2 linked regions of the Prochlorococcus marinus XMU1406 genome follow. The protein of the gene in region 1 binds, or shares a complex with, the protein of each later gene. Links are inferred from orthologs where the notes say so. Each region holds a gene or a part of one and is shown on either strand. Other genes may lie near its edges.

Region 1 (9,860 bases):
AGATTTATGGACAGCATAGGCTTCCATTACATGAATTTTACATGATCTCCAAGCCTTATTCTGACAAAAATGCACTGAAAGAGCATCACTTAAAGCAGAGGCTTCTTCATCTTCTATGTACCAGTCAAAAGATGAAGGTAGAGATTTTAATCCTGAAAATATTTCGAATAACTCCCCGGCCGACAATGGATTACCAGAATCATTTTTTAAGGGTAATGCAGACTCTTCCAAAGATTTCCATAACTCTGGGTAATCACTTTCAAAACGATCCCTGATTTTTTCAATACCTTGATCAAGAATCGTATTAACTTGAGCTAAAGCAAGAAAAACTTCAGGCCCTGGCGAAGATAACTTCCCATTCCTAAGATTAGAAATTTGCGAATTATGAACTTTACCTAAATCAAGAACTTCAGAAAGTAATGGCAAAACTCTGTGAGACCATCCATTCCGTTCATGCCAGAGGTGTATCAAATGAGCCATAGCCCTTCGACCTCTAGATAATTTATCGCGATATCCGAGACTCACAGATAATTAAACTTATCAATAGTATAGTATGATAATATTACATATCGGTAATTTTGAAAATAGTATTTCAATATCATGAATTCAGTAATTTTCCAAGAAACAGCAAAATTAAAAAAACCTGTTCCAGCTGAAAAAGTTATAGAACTTTCAGAAAAATTACTGGAACCTTCCAGTCATTCAAAAAGATATCCTCCAAGACTACATCAAACGTGGGGAACAATAGTTTTTATGGTTTCAATTCATATTCTTTCTCTTGTAGCTATACAACCAAAATTTTGGAGTCTCCCTGCAGTCACTTCATTATTATTTTTTTACTGGGTAACTGCTTGTTTAGGAGTTACTCTTGGATATCACAGATTGTTATCACATAGATCATTCATTGTTCCAAGATGGTTAGAAAGATTTTTTGCTACCTGTGGAGCTATAAGTTGCCAGCATGGTCCAATAGATTGGGTAGGTTTACATAGGCATCACCACTCTTTTTCAGATACTGAAGTAGATCATCACAATAGTAAAAAGGGGTTTTGGTGGAGTCATATGGGTTGGATGTTTAAAGACGTTGAAGCACTAAAAGCTGTTCCAAAACTAAGTGCAGATTTAATCAAGGATCCATACTATAGATTTCTAAATAAATATTTTTTATTCTTACAAATTCCTATTGGACTTTCTTTGTACGCAATAGGTCAAAAATTAGGAGTTGGAGGATGGCCTCTAGTCCTTTGGGGAATTCCATTGAGGCTTGTGGTTGTTTATCACGTAACTTGGCTAGTCAACTCCGCGACGCATTGTTGGGGTAAAGCACCATTTGAAAGTGGTGATTCATCTAAAAACAATGCGTGGGTTGCTGCATTAACATTTGGAGAAGGTTGGCATAATAACCATCATGCATTTCCCAATTCGGCAAAACAAGGATTATTTAGAGGTCAGATAGACATAACATGGGAACATATTAAGATTCTTGCGAAATTTGGTCTTGCAAAAAAAGTAAAGTTACCCTCTAGGTCTTATTATTAACTATATTGTTCAATATTTTCATGGCTAAAAGAGTACAAGTCGCATTAACTGAATCAATCGCATCACTAGGTAAAGAAGGAGATCTAGTTGAAGTAGCACCTGGATACGCAAGAAATTTTCTATTACCTTATAACAAGGCAATGAATGTAACACCAGCAGTCCTTAAACAAATTGAAAGGAAGAAAGAAAAAGAAAAAATCGCTGCTGATAAATTAAAGCAAGAAGCTTTAGATTTCCAAACTGCATTATCTACAATAGGTAGGTTCACTATCAAAAAACAGGTTGGAGAAGATGGAGTCCTTTTTGGAACTGTTACCAACGGGGATGTTGCCGAAGCGATAGAAGCGGCAACTAAAAAAGAAATTGATAGAAGAAACATTACTGTTCCTGATATTCATAATTTAGGTTCCTTTACTGCAAAAATAAAATTACATCCAGAAGTAAATGCAGAAGTAAATATTGAAGTAACAAGTTAATCAATTTGTTGCATTATTTTGAAAAGTAGCCAGAGTATATATCTAAGCAATTAAAGATATGGTTTCCGTACCTTTTCCAAATAATGGGCAAAATAAAAATTTTAAAAAGGATTTTAATAGTGAAAATTCTGGATTAGTACCTCCTCAAAACGTTCAAGCAGAGGAAGCAGTTCTTGGTGGCATACTTCTTGATCCAGATGCGATCGGAAGAATTGCAGACTTAATTAAACCTGAAGCTTTTTATATAAATGCCCATCAAGAGATTTATAGAACAGCATTAATGTTGCACACCCAGGGTAAACCAACTGATTTAACATCAATGAGTGCTTGGTTAGCAGATAATGGATCATTAGAAAAAATTGGAGGAAACAGCAAACTGGTAGAACTAGTTGAAAATGTTTCCTCTACAGCTTCCATAGAACAAGTTGCTAATTTAATTAACGACAAATTCATGAGAAGGCAACTTATCAGATCTGGAAATGAAGTGGTTCAACTAGGTTTTGATCAAACTCAAGATACTAATGAAGTTCTAGATAAAGCAGAGCAAAAAATATTTGAAATCAGTCAAGAAAAACCTTCAAAAGGCCTGACTCAAGCAGCTGAAATCCTTACAAGTACTTTCAATGAAATAGAGTCAAGATCATTAGGTACTTCAGTAGCTGGTATTCCGGTAAATTTCTACGACCTTGATGCGATGACTCAAGGTTTTCAAAGAAGTGATTTAATAATTGTTGCTGGAAGACCTTCAATGGGGAAAACTTCAATAGTTCTTAATCTGGCTAAAAATGTTGCACAATCTCAAGATTTACCTGTGTGTGTATTTAGCCTTGAAATGAGTAAAGAACAGTTGACATATAGATTACTCTCTATGGAAGTTGGAATCGAGAGTGGCAGGCTAAGAACAGGAAGATTACAGCAAGATGAATGGCCATTACTTGGAGAAGGTATCAATTCATTAGGTCAATTACCAATATTTATAGATGACAAGCCTAACTTAAGTGTTTTAGAGATGAGATCTCTTTGCAGAAGATTAATAGCTGAACAAAAAAAAGAACTTGGATTAATTGTGATTGATTACCTCCAGTTGATGGAAGGATCAACCCCTGATAATAGAGTGCAAGAACTTTCACGAATAACTAGAGGTCTTAAAAGCATGGCCAGAGAATTAAAAGTACCAGTAGTAGCTCTATCTCAGCTTAGTAGAGGGGTAGAATCTAGAACAAATAAAAGACCAATGTTAAGCGATCTAAGAGAATCAGGATCTATTGAACAAGACGCAGATTTAGTATTAATGATTTATAGAGATGAATACTATAATCCAGAGACTGAAGATAAAGGAATTACAGAAATCATTGTCACTAAACATAGAAATGGACCTGTAGGAACTGTTAAATTATTATTTGAACCTCAATTTACGAGATTTAGAAATTTAGCTAATTAAATCGATCCTCAAATGCAAGATCATCACTCAACAAATGAATCTTTTGACGTCATCGTTATTGGAGGAGGACATGCAGGATGCGAAGCAGCTATAACAACTGCAAAATTAGGATTTTCTACAGCCTTATTTACAATCAATTTAGATAGGATTGCCTGGCAACCTTGCAACCCTGCTGTTGGCGGCCCGGCAAAAAGTCAATTGGTACATGAAGTTGATGCATTAGGTGGAATTATTGGTAAATTAGCTGATGAGACGGCTATACAAAAAAGAATATTAAATGCAAGTAGAGGTCCAGCTGTATGGGCATTAAGAGCTCAGACAGATAAAAGAGAATACTCAAAAAAGATGATTGAAATACTACAAAATACAGATAATTTATCTTTAAAAGAAGCAATGATTACTGAACTAGATATCGCAAAAACTGAAGAAATTGGATTGAACTCAAAAAAAATCTTAAAAAAAAGAATAAAAGGTGTAAGGACTTTCTTTGGTAGTTATTATTCAGCAAGATCAGTTATCATCACAGCTGGTACGTTCTTAGAAGGAAGAATATGGATAGGAAATAAATCAATGTCAGCTGGTAGATCGGGCGAACAAGCAGCAAAAGGTCTTACTCAAAATTTGCACGAAATTGGTATCAAAACAGAACGTTTAAAAACAGGAACTCCAGCAAGAGTTGATAAAAGAAGTATCATTTTTGATGAATTAGATATTCAACCAAGTACTGCAGCAGATAAATATTTTTCGTTTGACCCAGATATAAAAAATAATATGCCCCAAGTTAGTTGTCACATCACAAGAACAACTACCAAAACACATCAACTAATTAGAGACAATTTACATTTAACTCCTATTTACGGCGGTTTTATTGATAGTAAGGGGCCAAGATATTGTCCATCAATTGAAGATAAAATCGTCAAATTTGCTGATAAAGAATCACATCAAATTTTCTTAGAACCAGAAGGAATTAATACCCCTGAAATATATGTACAAGGATTTTCTACAGGTTTACCCGAAAATATTCAATTAGAACTTTTAAGGACCTTGCCTGGATTAGGTGAATGTAAAATGTTGCGACCAGCATATGCTGTAGAGTATGACTATATACCTGCAACACAGCTTCAAACATCACTCGAAACGAAAGAAATTGAATATTTATTTAGCGCCGGACAAATTAATGGCACTACTGGTTATGAAGAAGCAGCAGCACAAGGATTAGTCGCAGGAGTCAATGCGACAAGAAAACTAAACAAAAAAGACCCAATAATCTTCACTAGAGAAAGCAGTTATATAGGAACAATGATCAATGATTTAATTACCAAAGATCTCAAAGAACCATACAGAGTTCTCACTAGTAGGAGTGAATATAGGTTAACTCTTAGAGGAGATAATGCAGATAGGAGATTAACACCATTAGGCTATCAAATAGGGTTAATTAATGAGAAAAGATGGTCGGCCTATCAAGAAAAAATGAAACTCCTCAAGGAAGAGAAATTTAGATTAAATAACACTCGTTTAAAAAATACCGATGAAATATCAAAAAAAATAGAATTAGAAACGGGATCAAAAATCAAAGGCTCAACAACTTTGAAAGAACTCTTAAAAAGACCAAACTTTCATTATTCAGATCTAATTAAATATAATTTGAATGAGAGAAATCTAGGTTCTTCAATACAGGAAGGTGTTGAAATAGATATTAAATACGAGGGTTACCTTAAAAGACAAAAAAACAACATTGAACAAATAAATCGTCAAAGCTGTAAATCTCTGCCTCAAGAAATAAATTATGAAAAGATAGATACATTATCTTTAGAAGCTAGAGAAAATTTGAATAAGATAAAGCCAAAAAATTTTGGTGATGCTTCGAAAATTCCTGGAGTAAGCAAGGCTGATTTAACTGCATTACTTGTTTGGCTAAAAATAAGAGAAATAAAACAAGAAAAGGCAAATATTTTTGTCGAAAAAAAGTTATCATCTTAAAAGCATTCCGTCTGAGCACTGAATAATAAACTTTTTAACTCACCAAAAATTTTATGGGAAGAAAAAGCCTCTACTTTTTTAGTGAAAAATTCATTACCAAAAATATCTGGTCCATGGAAATTAATGCTGCTTGGGGATGGAAGTCCCACTAGACATTTACAACTTTTAACTAATCAAGAGACGAAAATTAAATTAATTTCAATGCGATTAGATCCTCTATTCATTGAAGAAGGTCCTAAAGAATTAAATCAACTAAATGGACCTTTAATTAGAAGACAAGTTTGGATTAAAAACAATAATAAAAACCTAGCATGGGCTGAAAGTTGGTGGAATGCAGAACAAGTGAATGAAAATTTAAAAGCCAAAGAAGAACCAATTTGGAAGAATTTGACACAAGACAGATCAGAATTGTTTAGAGAAGTTGACCGAATTTCACTTGTTAATTCAAATTGGTTAGAGGATCAATTTTGTTTTAAAGGTCCATTCTGGTCAAGAAATTATAGATTTTTTCGAGACAAAAAGCCCCTAACAATTATTAGAGAAGTATTCAATCCACATTTAGAAACTTTATTAGGCTATTCAGGAATTAAAGAATTTACGAAACTATACTCTTCTTCTTCTTGATCTTGGAAGATTTCTTGATTTTGATTGAACTTGTTGGTTTGATTGATCTATCGAAATATTATTCTCTTTTTCTGAAGCTCTTTGCCATCTTTCAACTTTGAAATCCATTTCATCTGGCCAATCTTCGTCATTACTATATTTCGCATAAGGTAATTTTTTTTGCTCAGTTGTCTGTAAATTTTTTGGTTGCCTTAGAGATATTGCTTCTAAAGGTCTTTTTGATTGCTGTTTAGCAGATTCATAAGAATTTGATTCTCTGGAAAATGTCTTAATGTCGCTTTTATCATCGTAAAAATTCTCATCATTCCAATCATCATTATCTTCATCAAAAAATAAATCCACTTTTTCAGATACCCATCTTCCTACTTTTTTAACACTCTTACTTGTTATTCCTTGAAAATCTGAATTCCTTCTTTTTCCTGGCCTAGCACCAGATACTCCATCAACAAATTGTCTTCCAGTTTCGAAAATTTTATCGACCTGTTTATCAACAATATTTTTATCAAAACTATTTCTAAGATTTCTAATTCTCCTTGAATCCATAAATTATTATGCTTTTTAAAATATAAATTACATTAAAAAAATAAATAATTCCAAATATAGAAACAAAAACACATCTTATATTTTTAATCAAACAAAATTAAACACTTTTTATTCCATGATCCATTAAAGAAATTTACACAACATTTTTTACAGGCAATATTCTTTATCCTTTTCCTGTAGAAAAATTTCTCACCACAATTTTGGCAAGTTCCTATATATTTTAATTCTCTCCTTTCAATAGGAAATGAATGCCTCACAGAAATTTGAAAATTCTTCTCTTTCTCATTAATTTCATTCATCTTTTCTAAGAAATTTGGACCATGTATCTCATTTTTTTTTAATATCCTATCTACCCATGCGTGAATCATTTCATGACATAAAGTACTATTTATTTCACTAGGAGATAATTTACTCAAAATAGGTTTCGATAAGATAATTTCAGAATTGACAAGACCGTTAATTCGTTTTCTTTTATAAAAACCAGCAGTAGTTTTTAATCTATTATCACTCCATCTAACCTTTACTAAAGGTTGATTATTAACCGCTAGAGAATTTTCAAAATATTGGCTATTAAATTTATGAAATAAAGGTAAAAGAGGAATTACAGGCATTATGGATTAAAATTAGTATTATTTTGACAAAAAAAGCCATCAAAAACGATTTCTTTTCTTAAAGTAATAAAAAACTCAAATCAACATGGATGCAACACTAGTTAAAGATATCGGAATTAAAGCATTATTAGTTGGCGGAGCTGTACTAGTTTCTTTTTGGACTTTTAATGCAGTCAAATTAGTTATAAGCGCTAGAGGAATTAATCCATTAGTAAGAAAGTTTTTTGATCAAATAGCTGCTGGCAGAATTGATGCAGCGTATGGTTTGACTACAAAAACTTATAAAACTCATGTGAAGCGCCAAGACTTTCTGAAATTTTTAGCTAGTTTAAACCTCAATAAATACAGAAATTTAAAATCAGGAAGACCTAGAGTCCAAGAAGATCAAATCATAATAACTTTGAATTTAAAATCAGAAGATAAACAAGATGAGCTGCCATTAGATTTTACATTCGCAAAAACAGACAATGATTGGAAAATAGACAGAATAGCAAAAGTGAATTAATAATTTCTTGTGAGGCAAAAAGAATTGTTTAAAGAAGAGATTATACATCAATTAGAATTACACCCAAGTAGATTAGATAAAGAAAAAATCATCTCAGAAGCAATGGAACAAGGTCTAGATGATTTTTTTGAGGGAATCCGCATGGCACTTGATCCATTGGTAACTTTTGGTGTAAAAATTGTTCCTGAAAAAGAGAATGAAAAAAGTCAAAATTTTTTATGGAAAGATTTTAGAGAATTAGCAAACAAGCTTATTCAAAGAGAACTTACTGGTCACGCTGCTCGCGATGCAATTATTATGGCTATGGAATCTGCCACAAAAGAAGAGTGGAATGGATTTTATAGACGAGTTTTAATTAAAGATCTTAGATGCGGTGTATCTGAAAAAACAATCAACAAGATAGCCAAGAAATTTCCAAAATATGCGATTCCTATTTTTTCTTGTCCTTTAGCTCACGACAGTGCAAATCATGAAAAAAAAATGATAGGAAAAAAGCAAATTGAAATCAAATTAGATGGTGTTCGCGTCTTAACAATAATTAGACAAAATAAAGTAGAAATGTTTTCTCGTAATGGAAAACAATTCCATAATTTTGGTCATATTATCTCAGAAATAGAAAAAGTCCTAAAAGAAGATCCTGCACCTCATGACTTAGTCCTAGATGGTGAAGTAATGAGTGCTAACTTTCAAGATTTAATGAAACAGGTTCATAGAAAAGATGGTAAACAAACAAAAGACGCAGTTCTTCACCTATTTGACTTATGTCCCCTTGAAAAATTCCAAAAAGGGAGTTGGAACACTAGTCAAACAGCAAGAAGTTTACTAGTAAAAGAATGGGTAGCAAAACATTCTATGCTTCTAAGACATATAAAAACACTTGAATGGGAAAATGTAGATCTCGACACCATTGAGGGACAGAAAAGATTTGTAGAGCTGAATAAATCTGCCGTGGAAGGTGGATATGAAGGAGTAATGATTAAAGATCCTAATGCTATTTATGAATGTAAAAGAACACACAGTTGGTTAAAAGCAAAACCTTTCATTGAAGTCACTTTAAAGGTTGTATCGGTTGAGGAAGGCACAGGTCGCAATAAAGGTAGACTAGGGGCTGTCCTAGTAGAAGGGGAAGATGATGGCCATGAATACAGTCTTAGTTGTGGAAGCGGATTTAGTGATATCCAACGTGAAGAATATTGGTCAAAACGGAATCAACTTATTGGTCAACTTGTAGAAATCAGAGCTGATGCTAAAACGAAATCCAAGGATGCGGTGGCTTTTAGTCTTAGGTTTCCAAGATTCAAATGCTTTAGAGGATTTAAAGCTGGAGAAAAAGTTTAAATTTTAAAAAATAATATTCAACAAAGTAGTCAATGAAAAATGTGGTTTTTAAGTAAAAAAACTAAAAATCTTGGCTATAAAATGTCAGAATAATTATAAGGACTTTTTGAGAGACTTATGACGAAGAAAACAGTTTTCAACTTTATCAAAACGCCTTGTGGACAGGCAAAATATATCGAATTAGAAGCCAACAAAACTTTACTAGGTAAATTAAGGCTTTTATGGTTTATCTTAATTGCATCTATTAGAGATTGGAATATTAAAGAGTAAATTCTTAGGAGTTTTCAAAATATTCCCTGGAGTATTTAGCTGAGAAATATACAACTAAAAAAGTTGAAATAATTCCAACAATAGTCATATATAAATTATTTGGTGATTGCACATTTTTTAGCTCCTGGATATTTTTTGCCAAACTACCTATGGAGCAATAAAGAAAAGTTCCTGGAATTATTCCAAGAAGACCAAGAGCGAAATCTCGAAATTTAACATTATTTAAACCATAAAAATAATTAAGAATACTGAAGGGAAATATCGGCGATAATCTAGCTAAAAAAATTAATTTAAGTCCGCCTTTTTCTACTACTTTTTCCATAACACTTAATTTTGGATAACGGCTAAAAAGATTTTTTAGCTTTTTTGAAAAAAAACTTTTTGATACAAAAAAAGCAACTGATGCTCCTATGGAAGCGGAGAAAAAAACTATAATTGATCCTAAATATGAGCCATATAAAAAACCTGATAATAAAGATAACCAAGAAGCTGGAAGTATTAATAAAACAATTAAAATATAAATGCAAACAAAC
Region 2 (2,896 bases), on another replicon or contig:
ATTGAAGAACTTGTTGAAATCAAATCAATACCTTTTATTAGATATTTACTAATTTCTTCAGGGTTAATTCCAGAAATTTCTATTATCAAATTTTTATTGACTTCTTTTTTTAAGCTATTAATTGATAAATCTCTTAATTCTTGAACGTTTTTTTTGATTGTTTCAGGACTAAGTTCATCTAATAAGACACTATCTGCTCCCGCTAATACTGCTTCTTTTGCCTGTTCGATATTCTCAGCTTCAATAATGATATGAGTTGTAAAAGGCGAATTTAGGCGAATTTTTTGTACTGCATTCTTAAGATTATCTGTCCATGCAATATGATTTTCTTTTATCATAGCCGCATCGTATAATCCCATTCTATGATTCACTCCACCTCCGCATTTGAATGCATATTTTTCAAATATTCTTAAGCCAGGAGTCGTTTTTCTAGTATCTGCTAATTTTATATTTGTGCCTTCTAACTTATCTACAAGATTCTTTGTATGTGTTGATATTCCAGATAAATGCATTGCTATATTTAAGCTGATCCTTTCACTAGCGAGTAAACTTTTTGAAGGTCCATATATTTCTAAGAGTTTTTGATCTTTAATAAATTTATCTCCATCCGAGATATTAAATTTTGGACTGATTTTTAAATCAATTTTTTTAAAAATTTCTTTTATAATATCAACCCCACAAAATATACCCTCCTCTTTTGCAATCCAATATGCATTGCCATTCTCTTCTGTAATAGAGGAACTTGTTAGATCTCCCCTACCTATATCTTCATCGATCCAATTTTCAATGATCTTACTTATTTTTGGAGTATTCAGATCCACTAAACTAAAAAATAATTGATAAAAATTCAACTGAAGTTAGAGAATTAACTATAAATCACTATGTAATTTAACTCAAATTTATTTACCAATACAAAACTTAGAAAAAATATTATCTAGCAGCTCCTCTGTTAATTCTTGACCAGTTATTTTAGATAAGTTTTGAATACCATCTCTAAGTTCTATTGATAATAAATCAAATGGCAATCTATTTTTAACTATTGTATCAGTATCATTTAAATTAGATAGGCAAGCAGACAAATTCGTTAGATGTCTTTCGTTTAAAAATATATTGATATTTTCTAATTGTTTTAATCCACATTTTTTTTTGATTGTGTTGATTAATAATCTTTCACCATCGTTATTCTTAATGCTCATAAGAATTGTGTTTTTCAACTCATTTGAATTAATATTTTTAGATTCAATTAAATCTTTTTTATTACCCAAAATAGTAATTAATTTTTCTTTGGGTATTTTTTTTATTATTTTTTTGTCTTCTTCATTAAATCCTTCTTCAAGACTATAAATATAAATTATAAAATCTGACTCTTTAATTTTCCCAAAACTTTTTTTAATTCCAATACTTTCAATTTGTTCATGAGTTTCTCTTATGCCAGCAGTATCAATTATTTTCATTGGAATGTCATTAATAGTTAAATTAACTTCAATAACATCTCGTGTCGTTCCAGGAATATTAGTTACAATTGCTTTCTCTTTTTTTGCTAGCAAATTTAGCAAAGAACTTTTACCAACATTTGTTTTACCTATAAGCGCAATGGATATACCATTATGAATATATGAATTTCTTTGTGAATTTTCTATAAGTAACTCTATTTTTTCTTTCACTTTTTTAATGTTTTTTAGAAATTTGGTATAATCAAAATCTGTAAAGTTTTCTTCAAAATCAACTCTCGCTTCTATTTCGCAAAGTTGATTTATAAGGTCATTTTTAATATCATTAATTTTTTTCTTTATTTTCCCTTGAACTCCACTAAAAGCTAACTCTGCTGATCTGGTATTGCTTGCATTAATTAATTGATTAATCGATTCGGCTTGAGTAAGGTCTATTTTCCCATTAAGAAAAGCTCTTTGACTAAATTCTCCTGGGTTTGCAAGTCTAACTCTAGAATTACTAGATAATAATCTCTTTAGAACTTTATTTACTAGGATAATTCCTCCATGGCAATGAAGTTCAACAACATCCTCTCCTGTGAAGCTATTTGGTGATTTCATCACTAATATTAAAACTTCATCTATAAATTTATTTTGTTTATTTTCCTTAATAAAACCATGAAAAACTCTATGTGATTCCCATGCATATTTAGATTTAGTTTGAACAATCTTTTTGCAAGAATTTATTGAGTCTTTCCCTGATACTCTTATTATCGCAACTCCTCCTTTTCCTATACTTATAGCTGAAGCAATTGCCGCTATCGTATCTTCTGTAGTAACTATCGAATCCATCTCTCGCTTTGTTATGGATAATTAAGTAAGATTATCAAGAATTTAATTTTGAAATTTTCTTTCTGAATGAGATTTAAAAGAGCTATTACCTATAAGAAAATTCTATCATTATTTAGGAATCAAAATGGAAGTCCTTTATTTAATGCTAAAGGTTTAGCTATAGGGGTATTTAGTGGCTGCTTTCCTTTTTTTGGGTTTCAGACTTTAATAGGGATATTTTTTGCAAAAATAGCTAAGGGAAATATTGTTCTAGCTGCAATTGGTACCTGGATTAGCAACCCTTTTACTTATATTCCACTTTATTATTTTAACTATAAAGTTGGTTCGATTTTTTTAAATAATTCTTCTAATACAATTCTTGAAAAAAATTTAGTTATTGATGACTTATGGAAACAAGGTAAAATTTTTTCCCTAAAATTACTTTTAGGTTCATCTTGTGTAGGTATTTTATTAGCTTTGATTTGCGGCAGTATTGTTTTCTTTATCTACAAGATAAAAAGTAAAAGATAGATTGATCTGGTTTTGAAATTAACTTTGTTCAACTCTGGCTATATCTAAAACATCTGCCATTGATTTAATTTGGTCAATTGTTTTATGAAGTTGATTATAACTTT

What was found.
Region 2: the proteins of mnmG (region 1) and mnmE are in contact, whole or in part, in a solved structure (PDB 9HIP), measured with the Escherichia coli proteins. The link is inferred for Prochlorococcus marinus XMU1406 from one-to-one orthologs.

Annotation. Positions count from the first base shown.
Region 1 is NZ_JAAORG010000003.1:527,179-537,038, forward strand. Bases 2,983-5,952 are described here. They hold mnmG (tRNA uridine-5-carboxymethylaminomethyl(34) synthesis enzyme MnmG), read left to right. Parts: upstream 2,983-3,468; coding sequence 3,469-5,436; downstream 5,437-5,952. Other genes in these bases: dnaB (replicative DNA helicase), read left to right, coding at 2,983-3,456; HA149_RS09300 (chorismate lyase), read left to right, coding at 5,485-5,952. Also shown: HA149_RS09275 (hypothetical protein), read right to left, coding at 1-525; HA149_RS09280 (acyl-CoA desaturase), read left to right, coding at 601-1,539; rplI (50S ribosomal protein L9), read left to right, coding at 1,560-2,015; more of dnaB, read left to right, coding at 2,074-2,982; more of HA149_RS09300, read left to right, coding at 5,953-6,060; HA149_RS09305 (RNA helicase), read right to left, coding at 6,040-6,603; HA149_RS09310 (SprT family zinc-dependent metalloprotease), read right to left, coding at 6,687-7,214; HA149_RS09315 (hypothetical protein), read left to right, coding at 7,300-7,719; HA149_RS09320 (ATP-dependent DNA ligase), read left to right, coding at 7,744-9,057; HA149_RS09325 (hypothetical protein), read left to right, coding at 9,175-9,327; HA149_RS09330 (TVP38/TMEM64 family protein), read right to left, coding at 9,332-9,860. UniProt on the Escherichia coli protein: NAD-binding protein involved in the addition of a carboxymethylaminomethyl (cmnm) group at the wobble position (U34) of certain tRNAs, forming tRNA-cmnm(5)s(2)U34.
Region 2 is NZ_JAAORG010000001.1:184,714-187,609, forward strand. Bases 92-2,896 are described here. They hold mnmE (tRNA uridine-5-carboxymethylaminomethyl(34) synthesis GTPase MnmE), read right to left. Parts: upstream 2,283-2,896; coding sequence 900-2,282; downstream 92-899. Other genes in these bases: nadC (carboxylating nicotinate-nucleotide diphosphorylase), read right to left, coding at 92-821; HA149_RS01015 (DUF2062 domain-containing protein), read left to right, coding at 2,349-2,792; HA149_RS01020 (RelA/SpoT family protein), read right to left, coding at 2,811-2,896. In the rest of the region: more of nadC, read right to left, coding at 1-91. UniProt on the Escherichia coli protein: Exhibits a very high intrinsic GTPase hydrolysis rate. Involved in the addition of a carboxymethylaminomethyl (cmnm) group at the wobble position (U34) of certain tRNAs, forming tRNA-cmnm(5)s(2)U34.